Regions from separate parts of the Bacillus atrophaeus genome, predicted to be linked through region 3. Evidence: riboswitches for the same ligand, from Rfam matches in the RefSeq annotation. Region 3 holds a riboswitch; each other region holds the start of a gene.

Region 1 (5,708 bases), 300 kb from region 3:
GCATTTCAGCACTGGCTGTGCCAAGCGCGCCGCCGCCGATAACCACCGCGCACGCTTCCCTCAGCTTTTCTTGGCCTGAGGGGCCGATCGGAGCGAACAGCTCCTGTCTGGAATACCTGCCCGTCATACAGGAAGACCTTCTCCCGGGCTGCTCGCCGTTCCGTAATGTTTCACCGGAATTCGGCCCGCTTCATAGGAAAGGCGGCCCGCTTCCACTGCGAGCTTCATGGCGCGCGCCATCTTAACGGGATCATTTGCCCCGGATACAGCGGTATTTAACAAGACACCGTCCGCCCCCAATTCCATTGCATGCGCTGCATCTTTAGGAGAGCCGATTCCCGCATCAACAATGACCGGCACCTTAGCCTGTTCAATGATAAATGACAGATTCAAAGGATTAACGATTCCCTGGCCTGACCCTATCGGTGAAGCACCCGGCATAATGGCATGAACGCCAAGCTCTTCAAGCTTTCTGGCCAAGACGACATCATCAGACGTATAAGGCAGAACGATGAATCCCTCTTCCAAAAGCTGTTCAGACGCTTTTAAAGTCTCAACCGGATCCGGCAGCAAGGAACGGCTGCACCCGATTACTTCCACTTTAATCATGTCGCAAAGACCTGATGCTTTCGCAAGTCTTGCAATTCTGACCGCTTCTTCCGCGGTACTTGCTCCCGCTGTGTTTGGAAGCAGTGTATATTTGGATAAATCAAGCTGTTCCAGAAAATTCGGCTGGGACGCTTCAAAAATATTCATTCTCCTGACAGCAAAAGTTAAAATATCAGACGCAGAAACGTGTACCGCTTCCTTTTGGATTTCAAATGTTGGATATTTCCCTGTTCCCAATAGTAATCTTGAAGAAAATTGCTTTCCGCCAATTGTTAGCATTTCTCATCCGCCTCCTACAAAATGGACAATTTCTATAACATCCCGATCACAGAGATTAATATGCCGATAGTTCTCTTTATCAATGATTTCTTTATTTCTCTCCACAATGACAATTTTATTTTCAAGCTGGTAGGACGCGAGTAAATCTTGGATAGTGCCGGTGTCCTTGTCCCATTCCACTTGTTTTCCATTCAGCTGAAGCATCATGCCTGAACCGCCTCCTTGCGATCAATACTAAACGCGTCTATCCATTTTTGATTGACCTTTCTGTCCATGACCAAATCGCAAATTACTTCACCAGTAGCCGGAGCCAGCAAAATTCCGTTTCTGAAGTGGCCTGCGGCAAATAGAATCCTGCTATCCTCCGGGTGCCTGCCGATATAAGGTTTGCCGTCTCCAGTTCCCGGCCGCAGCCCAGCCCAAAAACGGTCTACCTTCATATATTGGATGGCCGGCAGCATTGTTTTTGCTTTCTGCATAACGGATTCAAGTCCGCCAAGTTCCGGCTTATCACTCCAATCTCCCGGTTTCATTGTCGCCCCGACGACCAATCTGCCGCTTTTTCTCGGAACGATATAGCAATGGTCATGATAAAGTGTTTTCGTAAGCGGAAAATCGTCATTCCAGACAGAAAGGCACTCTCCCTTAACAGGGAAAAACGCTTGGTTCAGACCGAGCTGCTTAAAAAACTGCCCGCTCCATACCCCGCTCGCCACGACAACATAATCCGCATAAACTTCACCGGCCGTCGTTGTGATGCAGACGGCATCTCCGTCCCGTTTTATTTCCGTAACGGATGTGTGTTCATACAACTCAGTGCCTGAAAGCCTTGCCGCTTTGGCGTAAGCCTTGCATACGTAAAAAGGCTCAACATGAACATCAGCTTTAATCAGGCTGGCTCCGGCAATCTCTTTTGACGTATACGGCTCATTCTCCAGCACTTCTTCTTTTGTATGCCAGCTTACGGAGTCTAAATCGTCCATCTGCCGTAAACGAGCGACGTCTTCTTCTGAAAACGCCAGCTTATACATTCCGCCGTTGTGCCGTCTGATATCAATGCCTGACCGTTCATTCAGCTCGGCTTCAAGCGCCTGATATAAACGCTGGCTGTACATGGCAAAATCAAAAAACGCATCCCGCGCCTCGCACTCGGCGTGAGCTCCAAGCATTCCCGCAGCTGCGCTCGTTGTTTTTCCGCCGATTGTTCCGCTCTCAAACAAAGCCGTTTTTTGCTTTTCTTTTGACAAATGATAAGCGATGGCTGAACCAATGATCCCGCCGCCGATGATGACTGTATCATAGTGCCTTTTCATACTTGTTCTCCTTTAGCTTGCGGGAATAGCTTCTGGAGGCTTCCAAAGGATCCGGCGCTGAAAATATTCCGGACATGACAGCAATCCCCGCGGGATCGGCTTGTCTCACTTCGGGTATCCTAGAGGGCGTTATACCTCCTAATGCAATCACCGGTATCGCAAGCGTTTGTTTTATTTCTGTCAAGAGTTGCACACCCCTGCCTTCTAAACCTTGTTTGCATTCCGTTTCAAACACATGCCCGAACAGCACGTAATCCGCATCATCACGTTCTGCTTGAACGGCTTCTTCAAGCGAATGAACAGACCGTCCGATATGAAGATGAGGAAACCTCGCTCTCACCCGTTTTGCCGAAAAACTATGGCCCGGCAGCTGAACACGATGAATATTGGCAAAGAGCGCAATATCCACCCGATCATTCACAATCAGCTTTTGCTTCTCAACACCACCTTGATAAATAAGCTCAAGCAGCTTCAGGATATCATCGGCCGATTTTGACCGTTCTCTGATATGAATGAAATCAACCTCATCTTTAACGGCAATGATCGAAGCCGCGAGATGTTCAACACGCTGGCAATTATCAGTTATCGCGTGCAGCTCCAAGTTTCTCCACCTCTTTTGCGGCGCTGTTCGACCAGCCTTCTTTTCGGTAGGCCATTCCCCAAAATTGGTACTCGTAATAGCTGGAAATGACAAAATTCTCTTTCATTTTGGCGCGGACTTCCTCCGTGCTGCTTTCCGCTAATTCATCTAATCTGTTAATCTGTTCTTCCACCTGCTGTTTAAACCAGTCGCCGCCATAGGTATTTATCCATTTTTCATAAATCGGATGACCCGGATCACATTCAAGCAGCCTCTCGCCCACTTCATAATAAAGCCAATAGCATGGCAAAAGAGCAGCCAAAATTTCCGCAAAGTTCCCGCTCATCACCGAACGGTACATATGGGAGGTATAAGAATACGCAGTAGGAGACGGCTTAAACTCCTCACGCTCTTTTTCACTGATTTCCAAAAGCTCTGTAAATTCTCGGTGCAGCGCCATTTCCGATTCATATGTGCCTTGCGCGTGGCTTGCCATTCGCCCCGTCGTAAAAAGATCCTTGGCATATGCAGCACCGAACGACTGGACCTTTGCAAAATGCGTTAAGTAATAAGAGTCTTGAAGAACATAATATTTAAACCGGTCAATCGGGAGGCTTCCGTCACCAATTCCCTGCACAAACGGATGGACAAAGCTTCCATCCCACCATTCTGCTGCTGCCTGACGACACTCTTGCGAAAACTTCATCATGTCATTCCTCCATTCTGCTGCTGCCTGACGACACTCTTGCGAAAACTTCATCATGTCATTCCTCCATTCTGAAAAATAAAAAAACCACTTTCCCGAAAGGAAAAGTGGTTTGGAATTTGCATAGATAAAATAACCCAAATACCGCTCCACTTCCCTACGCAGGTTTTAACCTGTTCAAGTTATGAGGGTCTAAAAGTCTCACTTTTATCTCAGCCCTTTTGAAGGGCACCCCTAGTGGTCATACAATTATATTTTAATTTTTACTGCACCTCTATATTAACATGAATCCATTTTTGGTCAAGGTTTATCCTTCCAGTGTTCTTTTCATTTCCGTCACATACTTACGTGATCCGGTCACGATCAGACGGTCACCTGATTGAAGCCTTGTATCTCCATGGGGAACAATGCTGTCCACCCCTCTGAAAATCCTGACAAAAATGACATCTCCCGTTAGAGGGAATTCACGCAAAATTACACCATCGTATTTGCTGTTTTCCATATTAATTTGGTACAGCGAAGATTCCTGGTTTGTGAGCAACTTCATAACACCAGGAGCCTCGATAAGCGCACGCAGCAGTGTCTTAGTGGAAAGCAAAATGGAAAAAGTATTGATGCCTTCCTCCTTTAATTCAGCTTCATGTTCAACTGAGCCGACGCTTGCGATGACGCGTTCCGTTCCTTTTTCTTTGGCGTAAAGAGCAATATCAGCATTTACATCTTCATTACCTGTCGCCACAACGAGGACATCCGTCTCAAATATCCCATGTGACTCAAGGGTTTCACGCTCATAATCAGAAATGGTTTCCACGCTGAAAACAGAGTCTGACAGCTTTTCTTCTGCATTTTCCTGATATACGTGGACCACCCTGACTTCATACTCTTCCTCAGGTAATTCCAATGTTACCGGCAGCGTCATCTGATTGGCGCCAATAAACGTAATGGTCTTTTTCTCCTCCGGCTCCTCTTCTCTTTTAAACAATTTCTTAAAGCCGACAGGCGTTATAATGCTTGCAATGACAGCAACCAAAGTCAGCGCCCCTGACATATTCGCGCTGATGATATGCAGGCGTTCTCCAATCGTCGCAGCCGCAATGACAAGAGAAAGCGTAGACGTCAATAAAAAGCCCGATGCCCATACCGTCCTGTTGTCATACCATTTTTTCAAGTAAAGGACAGGAAGGATTTTGCTCAATAGCAGCGCGATTAAGAGAAGCGGAATCATGATTAAAATCAATGGGTCCTGAAAAAGCGACCAAATGTCTAATTTAACACCGACCATCACGAAGAAAATCGGAATCAAAAAGCCGTAGCCGAAGGAATCCAGCTGCTGCACCAGCTCTTTGTTCGGCGAAAGCAGAGAAACAAGCACACCAGCTAAAAATGCGCCGAGAATATTTTCAGCTCCAAGTGATTCAGACAATGCGACAAGGACGATAATCAACGTGAAAATCGCACGTGTACCAATTTGGATCGTTCCTTTTGACATCGACTCCACGAAAGAACGATGCTTAAAGATCCGCCCGAAGAAATAAAGCACAACTCCGGCTGCAAACAAAATCATTAAGAGCCACATGTTTCCATTATCGTTCCCATACAAGGAAGCAAAAACAGCGAGAAGAATCATAGTAACCAAGTCAGCAATGACAGCCACAAGCAAAATGATCTGCCCGATATTTGAATTCATTATCCGCTCTTCTTTTAAAGTCGGCACAACAACGCCTAAAGAAATGGTTGATATAATCAGCGTCATTAAAAAGGCGTTATCAATAAACCCGGCCAGCACAAATGCATAGGATAGCGCCAAAGATAAAACAAAGATGCCGAGAAAGATGACAGACGCTGTTTTAAATGTATTCGGTGCCTCCTTGCCGTTCGGGAGAAATTGTTTTTTCTTGCCTTTCTCAAAAGACGAAAAATCAATTTCCAGCCCGCTTAAAAACATTAAAAAGATAAATCCGAGCACAGAGAGCGTTTCAAGCCACGTATCACCCTCTACTACTAAATTAAAGCCGCTTTTTCCAATAATTAGCCCCATGATAATCTCAGCTACTACCACGGGGATACTGAGCTTAAAACGATGCAAAAGAATCGGAGTTAAAAATGCGACTACAAGTACAACAACTAAAGAAGCGACAGATGTATGCTCCATATATAAAAAACCTCCTTTAAGAAACCATTCAAAACCAGGATAAAGTGAGTTTTCACAAGCACGAACGGA
Region 2 (5,708 bases), 650 kb from region 3:
GGCAATTTCAAAATCATTTGACATGCCCATCGACAGTTCCGTACACGGAGCATTCGGCTGTTTAAGCTTTTGAACTTGGTCGCGGAGTTCGCGAAGCCCCCGAAAGCAGCTTCTAATCTTTTCTGTATCCTCAGTCAGCGGAGCCATTGTCATCAAACCGTCCACGATGATATGTTCAAAGCCGGCCAGCTCCTGAACCAGAGGGATGACTTCTTCTTGTTTCATTCCGTGCTTGGACGGTTCAAGCGACGTATTGACCTGCACAAAACAGCGTACAGGCCCTGTTGCGCGTTTTTCAATTTCATTAGCTAATGACAGTCTGTCTAAGGAATGAATATGTGACACGTTATTGACGACAGCTTTCACCTTCCTTGACTGAAGGCTGCCGATAAAATGCCAATCCGGATTACCTTTTACAATATCCTGCTTGCGAAGCAGTTCGGCATCACGGTTTTCGCCCAGGCTTGAAATGCCTGCATCCACCGCTTCCTGCGCTCTTTCAGCTGACACATATTTAGTGACTGCGATAATTGTAACTTCATCGGAGCAGCGGCCCGATCTGTTACATGCTTCGTTTATTCGTTCGTTTATATGTCGTAAATTGTCGATTACACGCAAGATCTTTTATGCCTCCTTCATTCCGATAAAGGACATCATCCGTCCCGTTTTTCCCTGATCCCGGCGGTGAGAAAAGAACAGCGGGTGTTCTTTTTCGGTGCATAACCCGCTCACTGAAATATTTTCATTACTGATGCCGCTTTCTATAAGAATCAGTCTGTTTAATTCCTTCAAATCGAGTTGGTACTGCCCCGGTCCCGTCTCATTCACGGCGTGTTCCGCGGAAAAAGGGAGCGCGTTGACTTCAGTGATGACACGGTCATCAACCGTATAACAGCCGGCGCTGATAGACGGGCCGATGACAGCCTGTATATCCGATAACCGGGAGCCTTCCTCATCTGTCCAGCGTTTGACCATTTCCCGGCCGATCTGTTTCACAGTCCCTTTCCACCCGGCATGGGCGATCCCGACAAGCAATCTGACCGGGTCATAAAAAAACAGAGGCACACAATCGGCAAAGCATAAGGCCATAAATACATTCTTTTCGCATGTATAGAGCCCGTCCGTTGCTTTAAAAGCGGATGAGTACTCGCGAGCCCCTTTTCCGCCGTCTTCATGCGTCACTTTTCGGACATGATGTTCATGTGTCTGATCGGCAAATACCCATGATTGTAAATCAGTATCAAACAACCCGGCGATTTTTTTTCGGTTTTCAACAACATCTGCATCTTTGTCATGAACATGCAATCCTGTATTTAACGATTCAAAAGGCGGCTTGCTGACACCGCCGTTTTTCGTAGTAAATCCGGCAATGATCTTTGCGTTTTTTTGATTCGTTTGATTCCAGTCTTGTATCATGAGTGTCGAGGGGGTGGTGAGACTGAATGGGTGGTATGTATTCATGATGATCCAACCTTTCGACAAACATTATTGAAATGTGTAATTTCCCACTTATTTTACCACATCTTTATGCATTCGTTTAGCGGCGTTTTTCAAATTTAATGAATAAATGTGCCGGAAGGAAGCGGGTTTTCCGGCATTTAACAGAAAAAGCGCCGCAAAAGCGTTCAGTCTTTCGGTTCACTCAAACGAACCAGGATGACATCTTCCCCGATTTTAACTATATTTCGCCAAGGAATGATCATTTCCTCTTCTTTTCCGAAAAAACCAAGAACTTTTCCATTTCCGCCGAGAATGATGGCTTGAATTTTTCCAGTGGTGACGTTTATGTCGATGTCACCGATGCTTCCTAATTTTTTGCCGTTAGATACATTCACAACATCCTTTACTTGAAATTCAGAAATGCTGATCATTCCATCACGTCCTTTGTCCGTTCTTTTTCTTATTATATGAACGGGATGGCTGAACCTTGTCAAGCATGTGTAAATTTCATTGTTCTTTGCGGGTGCTGCACCATTTGATAATAAAGCTGAGCATAATCTTCGTATAATCAACGAGCTGCTCAATTGAGACTTCTTCATTTACGGCATGGGCATTGTGCAAATCTCCGGGACCGTAAATGACACTCGGAATTCCTGCGTTGTAAAGCCAGCCGCCGTCTGTTACTGACTGGGAAACATCTATAACCGGATTTGTTTGTTTAATATGACGGTGTGAAGCTGTAAGCTCTGAAACAGCAGGATGGTGCGGGTCAACTTCAAGAGCGGGAAAAATTTCTCCTCTGTCTTCTATCATAGAAGAGCCGCCCCACGTAAAGACAGGTCGATTTTCTCTCAGCCACACATCACTATCACTCAATCGATTAATATGATCCTCTATCTCCGCAGCTACTTCCTCATGTGTTTCATTCGGATAAAAATGCACGGTAATCCATAAACGGCATTCATCCGCGATAAAAGCAGCGTGTCTTCCGCCTTCTATTACAGCCGGATTGATCGTGTTCGTGCCGGCCTTAAAGCCGGGATAGCTTTTCATAATCGCCCAGTGGCGCTCCAGCTCGCCAAGCCCGTGTATGATTTTAGCCATTTTTTCGATCGCGCTTGCCCCAAAGGTTCCTCCGCCCGCATGAATCATGTTCCGCCTTGTGCCGTCATGGAAGGTCTGGCGGCTTTTCAATTCGATCCAGCCCGTGATGACGCCGCCTTGTCCTTGAATATGCAGATCGCTTGTATCAGCAACAACGGCAAAGTCGGCGCGGTAACCTCGTTTGCAGCACTCCAGAGTTCCGGCCTCTCCTACTTCTTCACCGATGACAGATTGTAAAATCACATCTCCCGGCAGATCAATCCCCGCTTCACGAATCAATTTCAAAGCGAAAAGCACACTCGCCATCCCGCCTTTCATATCAGCTGCACCTCTGCCGATCAAACAGCCGTTTTTTTCAACAAAATGAAACGGGTCATGCTCCCAGCCTTCTTCATCCACCTCAGCCACATCCACATGCCCGTTAATAATTAAGCTTTGATGGCTGTCTGAATCTGTTCCTTTTAAAACTCCCACTACATTGGGGTCTCCCGGATAAACCTCCCACTTGTCAATTGAAAAGCCCATTTCTCTCAAGAACCCGGCAATCCATGATTGAATTTTGTCTGTGTTTCTGGCCGGCGGCGCCGGTGTTTGAAAAGAAATTAATGTTTTCGCAAGCTTAATCAGTTCATTCTTTTGTTCCTCAGCCTTTTGCAATAAAGCATCTATTTGTTTATTCAATGTCATTCGCTCCTTTTTTGTCATATAAAAAACCGCTTCATTGTATATGAAACGGCTCATGAAAGCAGCGGAGCGCAGACGTGCTGCGTACTCCGCTTTTTTTCACCGCTTCCCTCCGCTGGCATGATCCAGATCAGGTCAATCAGGGTTGAGACACACGTCTCTCTCAGCTCAAAGATAAGCACCCCTAGGATGAACATATTTAATTATCAGGCATTTGTGGTTTGTTTGGCTCTTGTTAAAAACGGACGGCCATTATTCCATAATACGTCGATCGGCATATCGAAAAATGATGAAAGTAAATCGTCAGAAAGCATTTCCTTTATATCGCCTGCTGCAAATACCTCTCCTTCTTTTAATAGAAGGGCTTTATCGAATACAGGCAAAATTTCTTCAGCATGATGAGTCACATACAGAATCGACGGAGCATTTTCTTTTCCTGCGATGTATGTAATCGTGTCTAACAGGTTTTCCCGCGCCATAAAATCAAGGCCTGTAACCGGTTCGTCCAATATTAACAGTTCAGGGTCCGCCATGAGCGCTCTCGCGATCAGCGCCCTTTGTTTTTCTCCTTGAGAGAGCGTTTCGTAACGGCGGTCCGCATAGCTGATGGCTCCCAAATCTTTTAAAAGATTGATAGCTTTTTCTCTGATTTCTTTACTCGGTGTTTCATATAAGCCAATTGAAGCATACGCCCCGCTAAGCGCAATTTCAAATGCTGAATCTGCAGGGTACAATTTTTGCTGAAGGCCGGCAGACACCAGTCCGATTTTCCGTCTGAGCTTATCACCAAGCTCAGTTTTCCCAAACTCATGCCCTAGCACCTGCATATCTCCAGAAGTGGGAAAATAATAAGAACAAAGCATATTTAAGAGCGCCGTTTTCCCCGCGCCGTTTAAGCCGTAAAGCACCCAATTTTCGTTTTGCTGCACTTTCCAGTCTATATCTTTTAGAATCCATTTCCCGCTTCGTTTTAACGACACGCGGTCAAGCTGTAAAATCATTATGGCCCTCCTTTTCATAAATCCGCTGAACTGTTTCAATTTTCATAAAACTTTGTACGAACTAGGATACCTTACTTTTTCCGAAACGTAAACTGCCTGCGCTCCCCAATATAAAAAGCCTTTAAAGCAAGGGTTTGCTTTAAAGGCTTCATCATGCCCATTATTGATGAATGTTCTTATTCATTTGTTTGATTGCCGCCTTTTCAAGCCTCGAAACCTGCGCTTGGGAAATGCCGATTTCTTCTGCCACTTCCATTTGTGTTTTCCCTTGGAAGAAACGTTTTCTTAAAATCATTTTTTCCCTGTCGTTCAGTCTTCTCATGCCTTCTTTTAAAGCGAGTTCTTCAATCCATTGTGTATCTTTATTGCGCTCGTCACTGATTTGGTCCATGACATAAATAGGATCCCCGCCGTCATTATATATCGGTTCAAAGAGAGAAACCGGATCTTGGATGGCATCCAGCGCAAACACAATTTCTTCATGCGGTACTTCAAGGACTTTGGCGATATCCTCTGCTGTCGGCTCCTTGCTTGTCTCACTGATCAACCGTTCTCTTACCTGAAGCGCCTTGTATGCGATATCCCGCAGCGACCGAGAGACGCGTATCGGGTTGTTATCGCGTAAATACCTGCGGATTTCTCCGATAATCATCGGTACAGCATATGTTGAAAACTTAACATTATGGCTTAGATCAAAATTATCAATGGATTTCATTAGTCCGATGCAGCCGACCTGAAATAAGTCATCAACATATTCTCCTCTGTTGTTAAATCTTTGAATGACGCTTAAGACAAGGCGCAGGTTGCCGTTAACAAGCTTTTCTCTCGCTGAATCGTCGCCCTCATCCTGTAATTGCCTGAACAGCTTTCTCATTTCTTCATTCTTGAGTACGGGTAATTTGGAGGTATCCACCCCGCAGATTTCGACTTTATTTCTCGACACTTTTTTCCCTCCCTACAGGAGCTGCTGTACAAAGTTAAGTATCTCCTTGGGTGGGAAAAATATGCACGATGATCAGGCAGAAAAATACAGTCGATTAGGAAAACCCTGTAAAATCAAGGGTTGCGTTTTAAAATTTTTTTACACCATTTTGTTAAACTCTTTCCTCAGCCTTTTGATGATTCTTTTTTCTAAGCGCGAAATGTAGGATTGGGATATTCCCATCATATCCGCTACATCCTTTTGCGTTTTTTCTTCCTCTCCGACAAGGCCGAAACGGAGTTCCATAATTTGTTTTTCTCTGTCGTTTAACTGTTCAAGCGCTTTTTTCAGAAGCTTCTTATCAACATTCGCTTCAATATCCTTTGTGATGATATCATCATCCGTTCCGAGTACGTCTGAAAGCAAAAGCTCATTGCCGTCCCAATCAATGTTAAGCGGTTCATCAAAAGACACTTCTGAACGGATTTTGTTATTTCTTCTTAAATACATTAAAATTTCATTTTCTATACATCTTGAGGCATATGTAGCCAGCTTGA
Region 3 (5,708 bases):
TACCGTGAATTAAGTGTAAATCTGATCCGCAAATCGCTGTAGTCGTTAATTTAACAATGATATCGTCTGATTTTTTGATTTCGGGGGCTTTCACTTCTTTGACTCGTATATCTTTAATCCCTTGATACGTCACTGCTTTCATTCAACATGTCTCCTCTGGCTGTCTAGTTATCGGGTGTGGCAAATGTTCCAAGCCGGTTCGTATTGTCGGGAAATAGCTTCAAACCGGCAATATCAATCGCTGTTTGGGCTGATTTCATATCCAATTGAAATTGTTTGTCCGTATCAGCGGGATGAAGCCACCCTTTTTCAATCATGAGGCTGGATAGTTCCCCGTGTAAGTGAATGGCGGCATCTAATTGATGGCGCAGTGCGGCTCTTAGTTCAGGGCTTGCCGTTTCTGTGATGGCTGCCGCGTAATTTCTGACTCCGGTTTTTACTGAGATTAAGAAATCGAGAGCCAGTGCGGAATCAGCAAGATCAGGCATTCCTTTCGCGTTTTGGGGATCTAAGTAATCGTTCAATGAAGGTTACCTCCGTTTCTCGTTGGGGCTTTTGTATATAAAGCTTGCAGCTCAGTAATATCTTTTATCGATTGCTGCACGTCTTTTTCCATGAGTGCTCTCAGTTCTTGATCAAACACAAGTCCCTGCATCATTTTTGACTTCAATAAGCAGACGGTTTTAAAATTAAGGATTTCATGTGTTTCCATTGTTTCGTGGTTTGCCAAACGGTCTTGTGCCATACAACGTTCACCTCCCGGATTCCCGTGTATTCTTTCCTTGTTTAAACCATTTATACAAAATAAAAATGATCCCGAACCATATGGGATCATTTCTTCATTCTGCGTATCGGCTGATGAGCTGATCTAGTCTGTCTGCCAGTCTGTCTGTGCCGGCTTCTAATTCATTTTCACTAAAGTAAACCTCTGTCAGCCGCTCACCATCGTTATACATTTCTTCAAGCCAGCCCGCAAGGCCTCTCGCTTTCCGATCTACTTCTAGAATAAGCTCTAGACCGTCTTCGTGGAGGTGAAATACGGCTTCCAGTTCATCGAGCAGCCCTTTGTAAGGTCCGGAATGCGGGATAAATTCAGATTCCTGCACAAATGGCAGACGCCGGCGGAAATAGGGGGCATGTTCACAGTCCGCCTCATGGAGCCTAAAGCCAATTTCCTGCAGGGCTTGTAATACATTGTTCATCCAAGGGTGGAGATTGACGTGAAACGAATCATAGTCTGATTTATCGATGCCGCCTTCAATATCTAAATCAGTCATGAGAAATACTTTTGTCTTGCCGATAGTAACGGGTGTATCAAGCGGCAGCCGGCAGCTGAATGAAAAAACTTTTTCTTCCCCGGCACCTATCATAAATTCATTTGCCACCCGATGGGAGGTCACAGTTTTATATTTTGTCTCTGCTTTATCATCTTCTTGAATGTTATACTTTGTTTTAACAATGACTTCAATATGACGGATTTGCTGTTCAATACTTCCGCCTTTGACACGGACAGTGCCTCTTACCATTTCTCCGGGACTATAATTTGACTTATGTAAAATCGTATCCACTTTTGCTGCTCCGATTCCTGCGCTTGCAGCCAGTTTCTTAAAAAATGACATGTGTTTAAGGCTCCTTTTCTTATCATATGGAAAGACATTTATTATACGGTCTGTATATCTGTGGGGATTCATTTATTTTAAATGAAGGAGATGTTGCTTTGTGAAACAAATTATAGCTATGGGCGGAGGCGGCTTTTCGATGGAGCCGGATCATCTGCTACTTGATCAATATCTTTTGGAGCAAACAAAAAAATCTGCACCGCGGGTATGTTTTTTGCCGACTGCGAGCGGTGATTCCGAAAGCTATATTCAGCGGTTTTATCATGCATTTCAAAAGCTTGAGTGTATGCCGGACCATTTATCCTTGTTTAAACCGCCTTCAACAGATCTGGCTTCATTTATATGTGAACAGGATATTGTATACGTCGGCGGCGGAAATACCCGGAATTTACTTGTGCTTTGGAAAGAATGGGGATTAGATCATATATTGCGTGAGGCGTGGGAGAGAGGCGTTATTTTATCAGGATTAAGCGCCGGAGCCATTTGCTGGTTTAAAGAGGGCGTGACGGACTCGATGAATGGCCCGTTAACAGGCCTGAATGGCTTAGGGTTTTTACAAGGGAGTTTTTGTCCTCATTATGATGGAGAGAAGGAGAGGAGACCGGCGTTTCACAGGCTTATTTCAGAAAAGTCTTTGAGCGAAGGCTATGCAGCGGATGATGGAGCGGCCTTGCACTTTATAGGAGATCAACTGTTTCAGGTTGTGAGTTCAAGAGCTGGCGCACAGGCATATCGGGTGACAGTGCATGAGAATGAAATAACTGAAATTTCATTGCCGGTTCATCACTTAAGTTGAATTAGCTGAATATTTTCTACATTTCTCTTTCTTCGATTCTGTATTTATGATAAGATGAAAGCGAAATCAATAGTTACTGGGGGTGCCCGTCTGACGGGCTGAGAGAGAAGTGTTTGCTTCTTAACCCTTTGGACCTGATCTGGTTCGTACCAGCGTGGGGAAGTAGAGGAATTGTTTTTATTATTGTTTTTTTGGGCAATAATATATTTCTTTATGACTGACTGCCAAACCGGGTTCTTACATATGAGCGCGGTTTTTTTGTGCTGGTGCTAAAGCTTGGTTGGTCCTTTCAAACTTATAGAGGGGGAAGGATTATTCATGCAAAACAATTCAGTACAGCAAGCTAACATTTCCATTATGTCGAGTTTTTCCGGAAGCAAAAAAGTATATGTGGAGGGTTCTTCACCGGACATCCAAGTGCCGATGAGAGAAATCGGCTTGAGTCCGACCACTGGATCGTTCGGCGAGGAAGAAAATGCGCCGGTTCGTGTATATGATACGAGCGGCCCTTATACTGATCCTAATCAACAGATTAATATTCATGACGGCTTGCAGCCACTGCGCCATGAGTGGATTTCAGTGCGTGGTGATGTGGAAGAATATGAGGGACGAGCCATTAAACCGGAAGACAACGGCTATAAAAAAGCAAATCAAAATGAAAGCTATCCAGGATTAAAACGAAATCCGCTTCGGGCTAAAACGGGAAAAAATGTGACTCAAATGCATTATGCGAAAAAAGGCATCATTACACCGGAAATGGAGTTTATCGCGATTCGTGAGCATGTGTCTCCGGAATTTGTGAGAGATGAAGTGGCAAGTGGACGTGCGATCATTCCTTCCAATGTGAATCACCCTGAAAGCGAGCCGATGATTATCGGGCGGAATTTCCATGTGAAAATCAATGCGAACATCGGGAATTCTGCGGTCACTTCGTCAATTGAAGAAGAAGTCGAAAAGATGACATGGGCGATTCGCTGGGGAGCGGATACGATGATGGATCTTTCTACCGGGAAGGATATTCACACGACTCGTGAATGGATCATCCGCAATTGCCCGGTGCCGGTGGGAACAGTGCCGATTTACCAGGCCCTTGAAAAGGTGAATGGGGTTGCTGAGGATTTAACGTGGGAAGTGTATCGCGATACATTGATTGAACAGGCGGAACAAGGTGTTGATTACTTTACCATTCATGCGGGAGTCTTGCTTCGATATGTGCCTTTAACCGCAAAGCGTACAACGGGTATAGTATCACGCGGAGGGGCAATTATGGCGCAATGGTGTCTGGCCCATCATCAAGAAAGTTTCTTATACACTCATTTTGAAGAGATTTGTGAAATTATGAAGGCTTACGATATTGCTTTCTCCCTCGGTGACGGTCTGCGTCCTGGTTCGATTGCGGATGCGAATGATGAAGCGCAGTTTGCGGAGCTGGAGACGCTTGGAGAACTGACGCAAATTGCGTGGAAGCATGATGTACAGGTGATGATTGAAGGGCCTGGCCATGTGCCGATGCATAAAATCAAAGAGAACGTCGATAAACAAATGGAAATCTGTAAAGAAGCGCCTTTTTACACGTTAGGACCGCTGACGACGGATATTGCACCGGGCTATGACCACATTACATCAGCCATCGGAGCGGCGATGATCGGCTGGTACGGGACTGCGATGCTGTGCTATGTCACGCCGAAAGAGCATTTGGGGCTGCCAAATCGCGATGATGTGAGAGAAGGGGTAATTACTTATAAAATTGCAGCTCATGCGGCTGATCTTGCAAAAGGGCATCCGGGAGCACAAATGCGCGATGACGCCCTTTCAAAAGCGCGCTTTGAATTCCGCTGGCGTGATCAGTTTAACCTTTCCCTCGATCCTGAAAGGGCGATTGAATATCATGATGAAACATTGCCTGCGGAAGGAGCAAAGACGGCTCATTTCTGTTCGATGTGCGGACCGAAGTTTTGCAGTATGAGAATTTCACAGGATATTCGGGATTATGCGAAGGAAAATAATCTTAATGAATCTGAAGCTATAGATGAAGGATTAAAAGAAAAGGCAAAAGAGTTCGTAGAGACGGGAAGCAATTTATATCAATAAAAGGCGGCAGATGAAGATGGAGTTTTAAGCATCTTCATCTGTTTTTTTATTGTGTCCGAACCATAAATGGTAAGCGTAGCCGGACCCCTTTGATGAAATGATTGGCCATAAGGTTTGTATTTAAGGTGCCGCTGTCTCAAATTATAGTTGACAGGTAGGTATAGTGTGAATTAAGATGATGAATAAATATTTCCATATGCAAGCTGATCGGATCACCGAAGGCCCTTATCTTTTGTCATAGATAAGGGCCTTTTTGTATCTGATAAGCGGGCATGCGTGGAATCGGGAGGAGTTTGTCATGGGAGTTAAAAAATATGTGCCGGCAGGGCGGAAAAAACCGAAAAAACGAAAAAAATATAAGAAACAAACGTTAAGTTTGGAGTTGCTTATTGAAAAAAACAAATGGGAGATTCTGAATAATGAACATCAGATGGAGGAGATTTATATGAAAATTGATGAAAAACATGCAGGAACCAGATAAGTGTCTTTTATTTTGAGGCAAATGCATTTTTCAATTCAAACCGTTAAATGAGAATATCTTTTGAATGAAAAAAAACCGCTGATCACGTTGTCAGCGGTTTTTTGTAAGGTCAAACTTCTTTCTTAATCGGCAGGCCGAGCCCTTTCGCAACCCGGTTTCCGTATTCAGGATCCGCTTTGTAGAAATGCTCGATTTGACGCAATTTGATTTCTTCTTTTTCTACCGGCTTCATGGCATCAACGATGTTTTGGACAAGGCGTGTACGCTCGTCTTCGTTCATTAAGCGATAAAGATCGCCGGCTTGAGTATAGTGGTCGTTATGATCGTAGCCGACGCTGTCAGCCACCCCGGATACCGGATATGCGGCTTGTTTATCTTCAGGTGATTCAGTCGGTCCGCCGAAACTATTAGGCTCGTAATATACGGAACCGCCGCCGTTATTGTCAAAGCGCATTTGGCCGTCACGCTGATAGTTTTTCACTTCATTGCGAGGACGGTTAATTGGCAAGGATTGATGGTTCGCGCCCACACGATAGCGATGCGCATCATGATATGCAAACAGACGGCCTTGGAGCATTTTATCAGGTGATACATCGACACCCGGCACCAATGTTCCTGGAGAGAATGTCGCCTGTTCTACTTCAGCAAAGTAATTTTCAGGATTTCTGTCAAGAACCATGCGTCCAACTTCGATCAGCGGATAGTCTTTTTGAGACCATAC
Region 4 (5,708 bases), 440 kb from region 3:
ATAAGAAAAGGGAGGCCTTGGTTTTTCCCGGCCAAAACTTTAATAGGCTCTGAACTGTATTTGATGGCATTATCGAGTAAAATGGTCAGCAGCTGTTTCATGCGTTGTTCGTCCGCTGTCACATATAAACTTTCCCATTCGGTTTCCAGCATCATATCCCGCCCATAGACGCTTTGTAAGGTTTGAATAACAGAACGGGCCAAATCGATGATGTCTATCGTTTTCACATCCAGCTTCATGTCTTTCTGGTATTTGGCAAGGGTGAGAAGCTGATCCGTCAGTTTTGTCATTTTTATGGCTTCAGAGTGAATCGCCTCGACCGATTCTTTTAGCACCTCCGGTTTTTGCGCTCCCCACCTTTTGATTAGGCTGCTGTAGCTTTCGATAACGGTGATAGGGGTTTTCAGCTCATGCGAAGCATCCTGAACGAACTGCTGCTGTTTTTCATAATGCTCTTTCAGCATCTCCGCCATTTGATTAAATGTAAGCCCCATTTGGTATAATTCATCGTGTGACTGTCCCTTAAGCGAAATCGTTTTGAAGGTTTTTTCTCTTTGGATATCTTTCATCGTCTTTATCAGTTTTCTGATTGGATTGACAATGCGCCGGGCCAGCAGACTGCCAGCAAAGTACGAAGCGATGCATACCGCTGCGCTTGCCGTGATTAAAATAATCCGCAAAAGCAGCAGGCTCTCTTCCGTGTGCTCCTCTCTTTCAATGAGCTGAAGCGAGACGACTTCGCCATCTGACCAAATGACCGGTACAGCCGCGACGGCGTACAGCCTGCCATTCTGCTTTGTCACTTCTTCGGTCTGCCCGCTATGAAACACTTTCGGAAAATTCTTGTATGCTTTGTCTTTTGTCACTATGATAACGGCCTTTTTGTCTTTATCAACAACTCTGACCATCCCGTTAGCCGGAAGGTATGCCTGGAGCATATCCTCAAGGGCCACCCCTTCTGATTCAGCGGTATGGAGAGCTTCTGCAATATTGGCCGTTTCTTCGGCTAACCTTGACGCATCTTTTGACGTCAAGGCAGATGAAAAAATAAGATACACTGCCGTATGAATCAATATCAGCAATATGAAAAGCGATAAAGACGTATACAGGTGGATTTTGGTCTTTAGATTCATCGTCTACTCCTTGATTGCATATCCGACCCCGCGGACTGTGTGGATCAGCTGTTTTTCGTATGGGTAGTCCAGCTTTTTTCTAATATAGCGTATGTACACATCTACTACATTTGTATCTCCCAAATAATCAAACCCCCACACGGAAGTAAGAATTTGTTCACGCGTGAGCACCTGCTGCGGATGCTTCAGCATAAATACGAGCAGATCGAATTCGCGCGGCGTTAATTCAACCTCTTGATCCGCCCGTTTGACCTCACGCGTTTTTTCATTCACTTGCAGATCACCAAGTGATAAAAATGTGCCGGGATCTGATCCGTTTTGCCGGAGCGCCGCCCTGATTCTTGCCAAAAGCTCTTCAATTTCAAACGGCTTGGTTACGTAATCATTTGCTCCGATGTCCAAGCCCGTTACCTTATCAGGTATACTGTCTCTCGCGGTTAATAAAATAACAGGCGTATGCATGTCTGTTTTCCGCAATCGGCGGAGCACTTCAAGACCGCTGAGACCGGGCAGCATGACATCAAGCAGAACCAAGGCGAACTTTTCTTCTAATGCAGCGTGCAGACCCTCAGTGCCGGTTTCTTTAATAGTGGCCTTATATCCTTCATATTCTAATTCCAGCTGAAGCACTCTTGCGATTTTTTCTTCGTCTTCCACAATTAAAATGTGCCCTTTTTCCACATCCTATCACCCTTTCCTTGCTCTATATGAAAAAAATGATCATCCCTGTTTACAAATCCTATCTTATCATCTATGATGATCTCAAAATAAAAAATTGTATATGGAAAGCACTAGGGGTGCTATTTTGGCTGAGATAAAACGCGGCAACACGCGTTTTGATCCCTTATAACCCGATCTGGATAATACCAGCGTGGGGAAGTGCAGGATGACCGATACGACGCCTTTTTTTGCGTCTTCCGTTCTATGACTGCATATTCCCTATGGATATGCAGTTTTTTATTTTCCCAAAAAACAACCAGGAGGTCGGAGAAATGAACAACGTATGCGGCACAAGCAGAATCGCCGGTTTTCGATTTTCTTTATACCCGATGACAGATGATTTTATCAATGTGATCATGTCGGCGCTGAAGGAAACCGATACATCAAAGGTTTGGAAGAAGACAGATCATATCAGCACATGCTTTCGCGGGAAAATGGATCATGTATTTGACGCCGCCAAAGCTGTATACCTTCACGCAGCCAAAAGCGGAAAGCACATCGTCATGAACGGAACCTTTTCTATCGGCTGCCCGGGTGATACACAGGGTGATTCGTTTCTTTTTGAAGATGGCAAAAGATTGAATGACGAAAATACCCGTGAGATCCGAGCGGAGGCCCCTTGTCAGTTTGCGCTCTATCCGATGAATGAACTGGATTATATGGGCATCATTTCAGAAGCGGTCGATATCGCTAAAGCGCAAGGCACTTTTGTGCAGGGTGTGCATTATGCAAGCGAGCTTGACGGAGACGCTCACGATGTGTTCCGCACATTGGAGGCCGCATTCCGGCTCGCAGAAGAAAAAACAAATCATGTGACGATGACTGTGAACTTCTCGGCAAACAGTCCGTCAAGAAAGCAGGGATCAAATGAAAAGCTGGAAGGTTAGAGAAATTGTTGTTATGTCTGTAATCAGTGTTGTATTTGCCGTTATTTATTTATTATTTACGCATTTCGGAAATGTGCTTGCAGGTTTTTTCGGTCCGATGGGCTATGAACCGATTTACGGCATCTGGTTTATCGTATCTATTATTGCCGCTTATATCATCAGAAAACCCGGCGCGGCGCTCATTTCAGAAACCATTGCCGCGTTTGTTGAATGCCTGCTCGGCAATCCGTCAGGTCCGATGGTGATTGTGGTGGGACTTGTTCAAGGCCTCGGGGCTGAAGCGGTCTTTTTTGCCGCGCGCTGGAGAGTGTATTCTCTCCCTATTGTCCTTCTTGCCGGGATGGGCTCGTCAGTGACAAGCTTTATTTATGACTTATTCGTGGCCGGATATGCTGCACTGTCGCCGGGCTACTTGCTGCTCATGCTCATCATTCGTCTGTTTTCCGGAGCGCTTCTTGCAGGCCTTCTCGGAAAAGTTATCAGTGACTCACTCGCCTATACCGGCGTATTAAACGGCATGGCGCTCGGAAAGGAACTCAAGAAGAAACGGAAACAGGTGTCCCAGCATGCAGGGTTCTAATGAGCTCCTCAGCATCGACCGCCTGACTTTTTCCTACGAAGAAGATGAAAAGCCGATTTTTAAAGACTTGACGTTTCAGCTTCAAAAGGGAGAACGGGCACTATTGCTCGGGCCTAGCGGATGCGGCAAAAGCTCGCTGGCCCTCTGTATAAATGGCCTTTACCCAGAAGCTTGTGATGCGGCGCAGACTGGGCGCATCTCACTTTTCCAAAAAAATATTGAAGATTTTCAAGCTTCTGAAAAGCCCTCTTTACATATCGGAGTGGTCTTTCAAGATCCAGACCAGCAGTTTTGCATGCTCACGGTTGAAGATGAAATCGCTTTTGGGTTGGAAAACCTGCAAATGCCCAAGGAAGAAATGAAAGAGAGAATCGATGATGTATTAGTAAAACTCGATTTAACCGGCTTGAAGAATCAAACTATCTCAGCCCTGTCCGGGGGAACAAAGCAGAAAGTCGCGCTGGCTTGTATTTTGGCGATGGAGCCTGATCTTATTATTCTGGACGAACCGACTTCTCTTCTTGATCCTCATTCAGCACGCAGCTTTGTTCACATGATAAAGGAGCTGCAGGAGGAAAAGGGCTTCGGGCTTCTCGTCATTGAACACCAGCTTGACGAGTGGGCCCCTTGGGTGGAACGGACAATTGTGCTTGACGCATCGGGACAGAAAGTGATGGATGGTGAAACACCGGATATCTTTCAATTCCGTTCAGAAGAACTGAAAAAGATCGGCGTTGCCATTCCTCATGTCGCAGCCATGCAGGAAAACTTGAGCGCACCATTTACTTTGTCAAAAGAGATGCTGTTTACACAGCCGGTTCCCGCTTTCAAAGAAGGCAAGAATCTCCCTCTGACTGAGGATGTGTTAGAGGTAAACAGGCTTTCGTTTTCAAGAGGGCAGCGGGTGATCTTCTCAGACATCAGCTTTTCGCTTCGCGCGGGATCATTGACGGCTGTCGTCGGACAGAACGGGACGGGAAAATCAACGCTTTTATCAGTACTCGCACGGCTCTATAAACCGAAAAGCGGCGAAATTCGCCTGTTCGGCAAATCGCTTCATTCTTTTTCTGAAAACGAGCTGCGAAGGCAGATGGGATTTGTTTTTCAAAACCCCGAGCATCAGTTTGTCTCTGATACGGTATTTGGCGAGCTGGTCTTCGGACATGAACACCATAAGGGCGCAGGCGAAAAAGCGCATGATCTTTTGCGGCGTTTCGGCCTTGACCATGTTCTCACCCATCACCCCTTCGCTTTAAGCCAGGGACAAAAACGGCGGCTGAGCGTCGCCACTATGATGATGCACGATCTGAAGATTTTACTTTTGGATGAGCCGACCTTCGGGCAAGACGCGAAAACCGCTGCGGAATGTATGGAGCTGATTGAAAGCATCCAGGCGGCCGGAACAGCTGTTTTGATGATCACACATGATATGGAACTTGTCTCAGCTTTTGCCGACAACGTTCTTGTGCTTCACGACACAAAATTGGTTTATCAAGGTGCTCCGGCGCCGTTATTTTCAGAGCAGAATGAAATTATTCAACAAGCAAAACTGGCATGGCCGCTTCAATATGAATGGCTGCACCATAAACAGCAGGAGGAACATCATGAACCAGCAATTACAAACCATTAATCCGACAATAAAAGCTGCTGCTGTGTTTTGCTGTGTTGTGATGCTGTCGTTCATTTATAACCCCTACACTCCAGCATGTTTTTATGTGATTATCGTAGTCGGGGTTCTGTCCGCGGCACGAATTTCTCTGAAAAAATGGCTCCTGTTTACGATCCCCTTTCTGATTTTGGCAGCCGGGTGTATGTGGACAGCGGCGGTCTTCGGTAAAGTGCCGACGACCGCTGACAATTTTTTGTTTGAAGCCGGCCCTTTTGAAATAAACCGTGAAAATGCTTTGGTAGGCATTTCACTCGGTTTTCGTATTTTATGCTTTTCGGCCCTTTCCATGATGTTTATTTTCACGACTGATCCGATATTATTTATGCTCAGCCTTGTTCAGCAATGCAGGCTTTCACCGAAGCTTGCGTACGGCATTATCGCAGGTTTTCGTTTTCTTCCGCTGTTAAAAGACGAAGTTCAGATCATTCAGCAGACGCACAAAATCAGAGGCGGCGCATCCGGAAACGGACTGAAGGAAAAGCTCGCATCTATGAAGCGATATACGATTCCTTTACTGGCGAGCGCCATCAGAAAGGCTGAACGGACGGCAATTGCAATGGAATCTAAAGGCTTTACCGGCAGCCGGAATCGGACGTACTACAGAACCCTTACGGTCGCACCCCGTGATTGGCTGTTTTTCTTTCTGGTGCTTTTGCTGTTCAGCGTTAGCTTTTTTATCTCTTTATGCTTTTCTTGACGTGAAAAAACCACTATTTTTA

The links. A riboswitch is a leader RNA that binds a small molecule or an ion and turns the genes downstream of it on or off. The one in region 3 is predicted to bind thiamine pyrophosphate.
Region 1: it holds a riboswitch for thiamine pyrophosphate, as region 3 does, so the genes downstream of both, tenA (thiaminase II) here and thiC (phosphomethylpyrimidine synthase ThiC) in region 3, are expected to answer to the same signal.
Region 2: it holds a riboswitch for thiamine pyrophosphate, as region 3 does, so the genes downstream of both, AAHT65_RS15105 (acetylornithine deacetylase) here and thiC (phosphomethylpyrimidine synthase ThiC) in region 3, are expected to answer to the same signal.
Region 4: it holds a riboswitch for thiamine pyrophosphate, as region 3 does, so the genes downstream of both, AAHT65_RS13985 (Ykof family thiamine-binding protein) here and thiC (phosphomethylpyrimidine synthase ThiC) in region 3, are expected to answer to the same signal.

What each region holds. Positions count from the first base shown of each region.
Region 1 covers NZ_CP154443.1:2,604,715-2,610,422, reverse strand. The annotation lists gene thiF (thiazole biosynthesis adenylyltransferase ThiF) at 1-127, opposite strand, end outside; gene thiG (thiazole synthase) at 124-888, opposite strand; gene thiS (sulfur carrier protein ThiS) at 892-1,092, opposite strand; gene thiO (glycine oxidase ThiO) at 1,092-2,201, opposite strand; gene tenI (thiazole tautomerase TenI) at 2,185-2,802, opposite strand; gene tenA (thiaminase II) at 2,780-3,487, opposite strand; TPP riboswitch at 3,625-3,733, opposite strand; gene AAHT65_RS13125 (monovalent cation:proton antiporter family protein) at 3,795-5,639, opposite strand.
Region 2 covers NZ_CP154443.1:2,959,072-2,964,779, reverse strand. The annotation lists gene AAHT65_RS15120 (YggS family pyridoxal phosphate-dependent enzyme) at 1-618, opposite strand, end outside; gene pgeF (peptidoglycan editing factor PgeF) at 625-1,461, opposite strand; gene AAHT65_RS15110 (YlmC/YmxH family sporulation protein) at 1,626-1,871, opposite strand; gene AAHT65_RS15105 (acetylornithine deacetylase) at 1,948-3,231, opposite strand; TPP riboswitch at 3,319-3,424, opposite strand; gene AAHT65_RS15100 (ABC transporter ATP-binding protein) at 3,435-4,229, opposite strand; gene sigG (RNA polymerase sporulation sigma factor SigG) at 4,390-5,172, opposite strand; gene sigE (RNA polymerase sporulation sigma factor SigE) at 5,311-5,708, opposite strand, start outside.
Region 3 covers NZ_CP154443.1:2,309,694-2,315,401, forward strand. The annotation lists gene AAHT65_RS11635 (zinc-dependent alcohol dehydrogenase) at 1-142, opposite strand, end outside; gene AAHT65_RS11640 (spore coat protein) at 165-524, opposite strand; gene AAHT65_RS11645 (hypothetical protein) at 521-745, opposite strand; gene AAHT65_RS11650 (sporulation protein) at 840-1,619, opposite strand; gene AAHT65_RS11655 (Type 1 glutamine amidotransferase-like domain-containing protein) at 1,720-2,415, shown strand; TPP riboswitch at 2,484-2,593, shown strand; gene thiC (phosphomethylpyrimidine synthase ThiC) at 2,734-4,506, shown strand; gene AAHT65_RS11665 (FbpB family small basic protein) at 4,805-4,987, shown strand; gene katA (catalase KatA) at 5,097-5,708, opposite strand, start outside.
Region 4 covers NZ_CP154443.1:2,745,500-2,751,207, reverse strand. The annotation lists gene AAHT65_RS13995 (ATP-binding protein) at 1-1,133, opposite strand, end outside; gene AAHT65_RS13990 (response regulator transcription factor) at 1,137-1,814, opposite strand; TPP riboswitch at 1,917-2,028, shown strand; gene AAHT65_RS13985 (Ykof family thiamine-binding protein) at 2,126-2,740, shown strand; gene AAHT65_RS13980 (ECF transporter S component) at 2,721-3,320, shown strand; gene AAHT65_RS13975 (energy-coupling factor transporter ATPase) at 3,307-4,950, shown strand; gene AAHT65_RS13970 (CbiQ family ECF transporter T component) at 4,925-5,686, shown strand.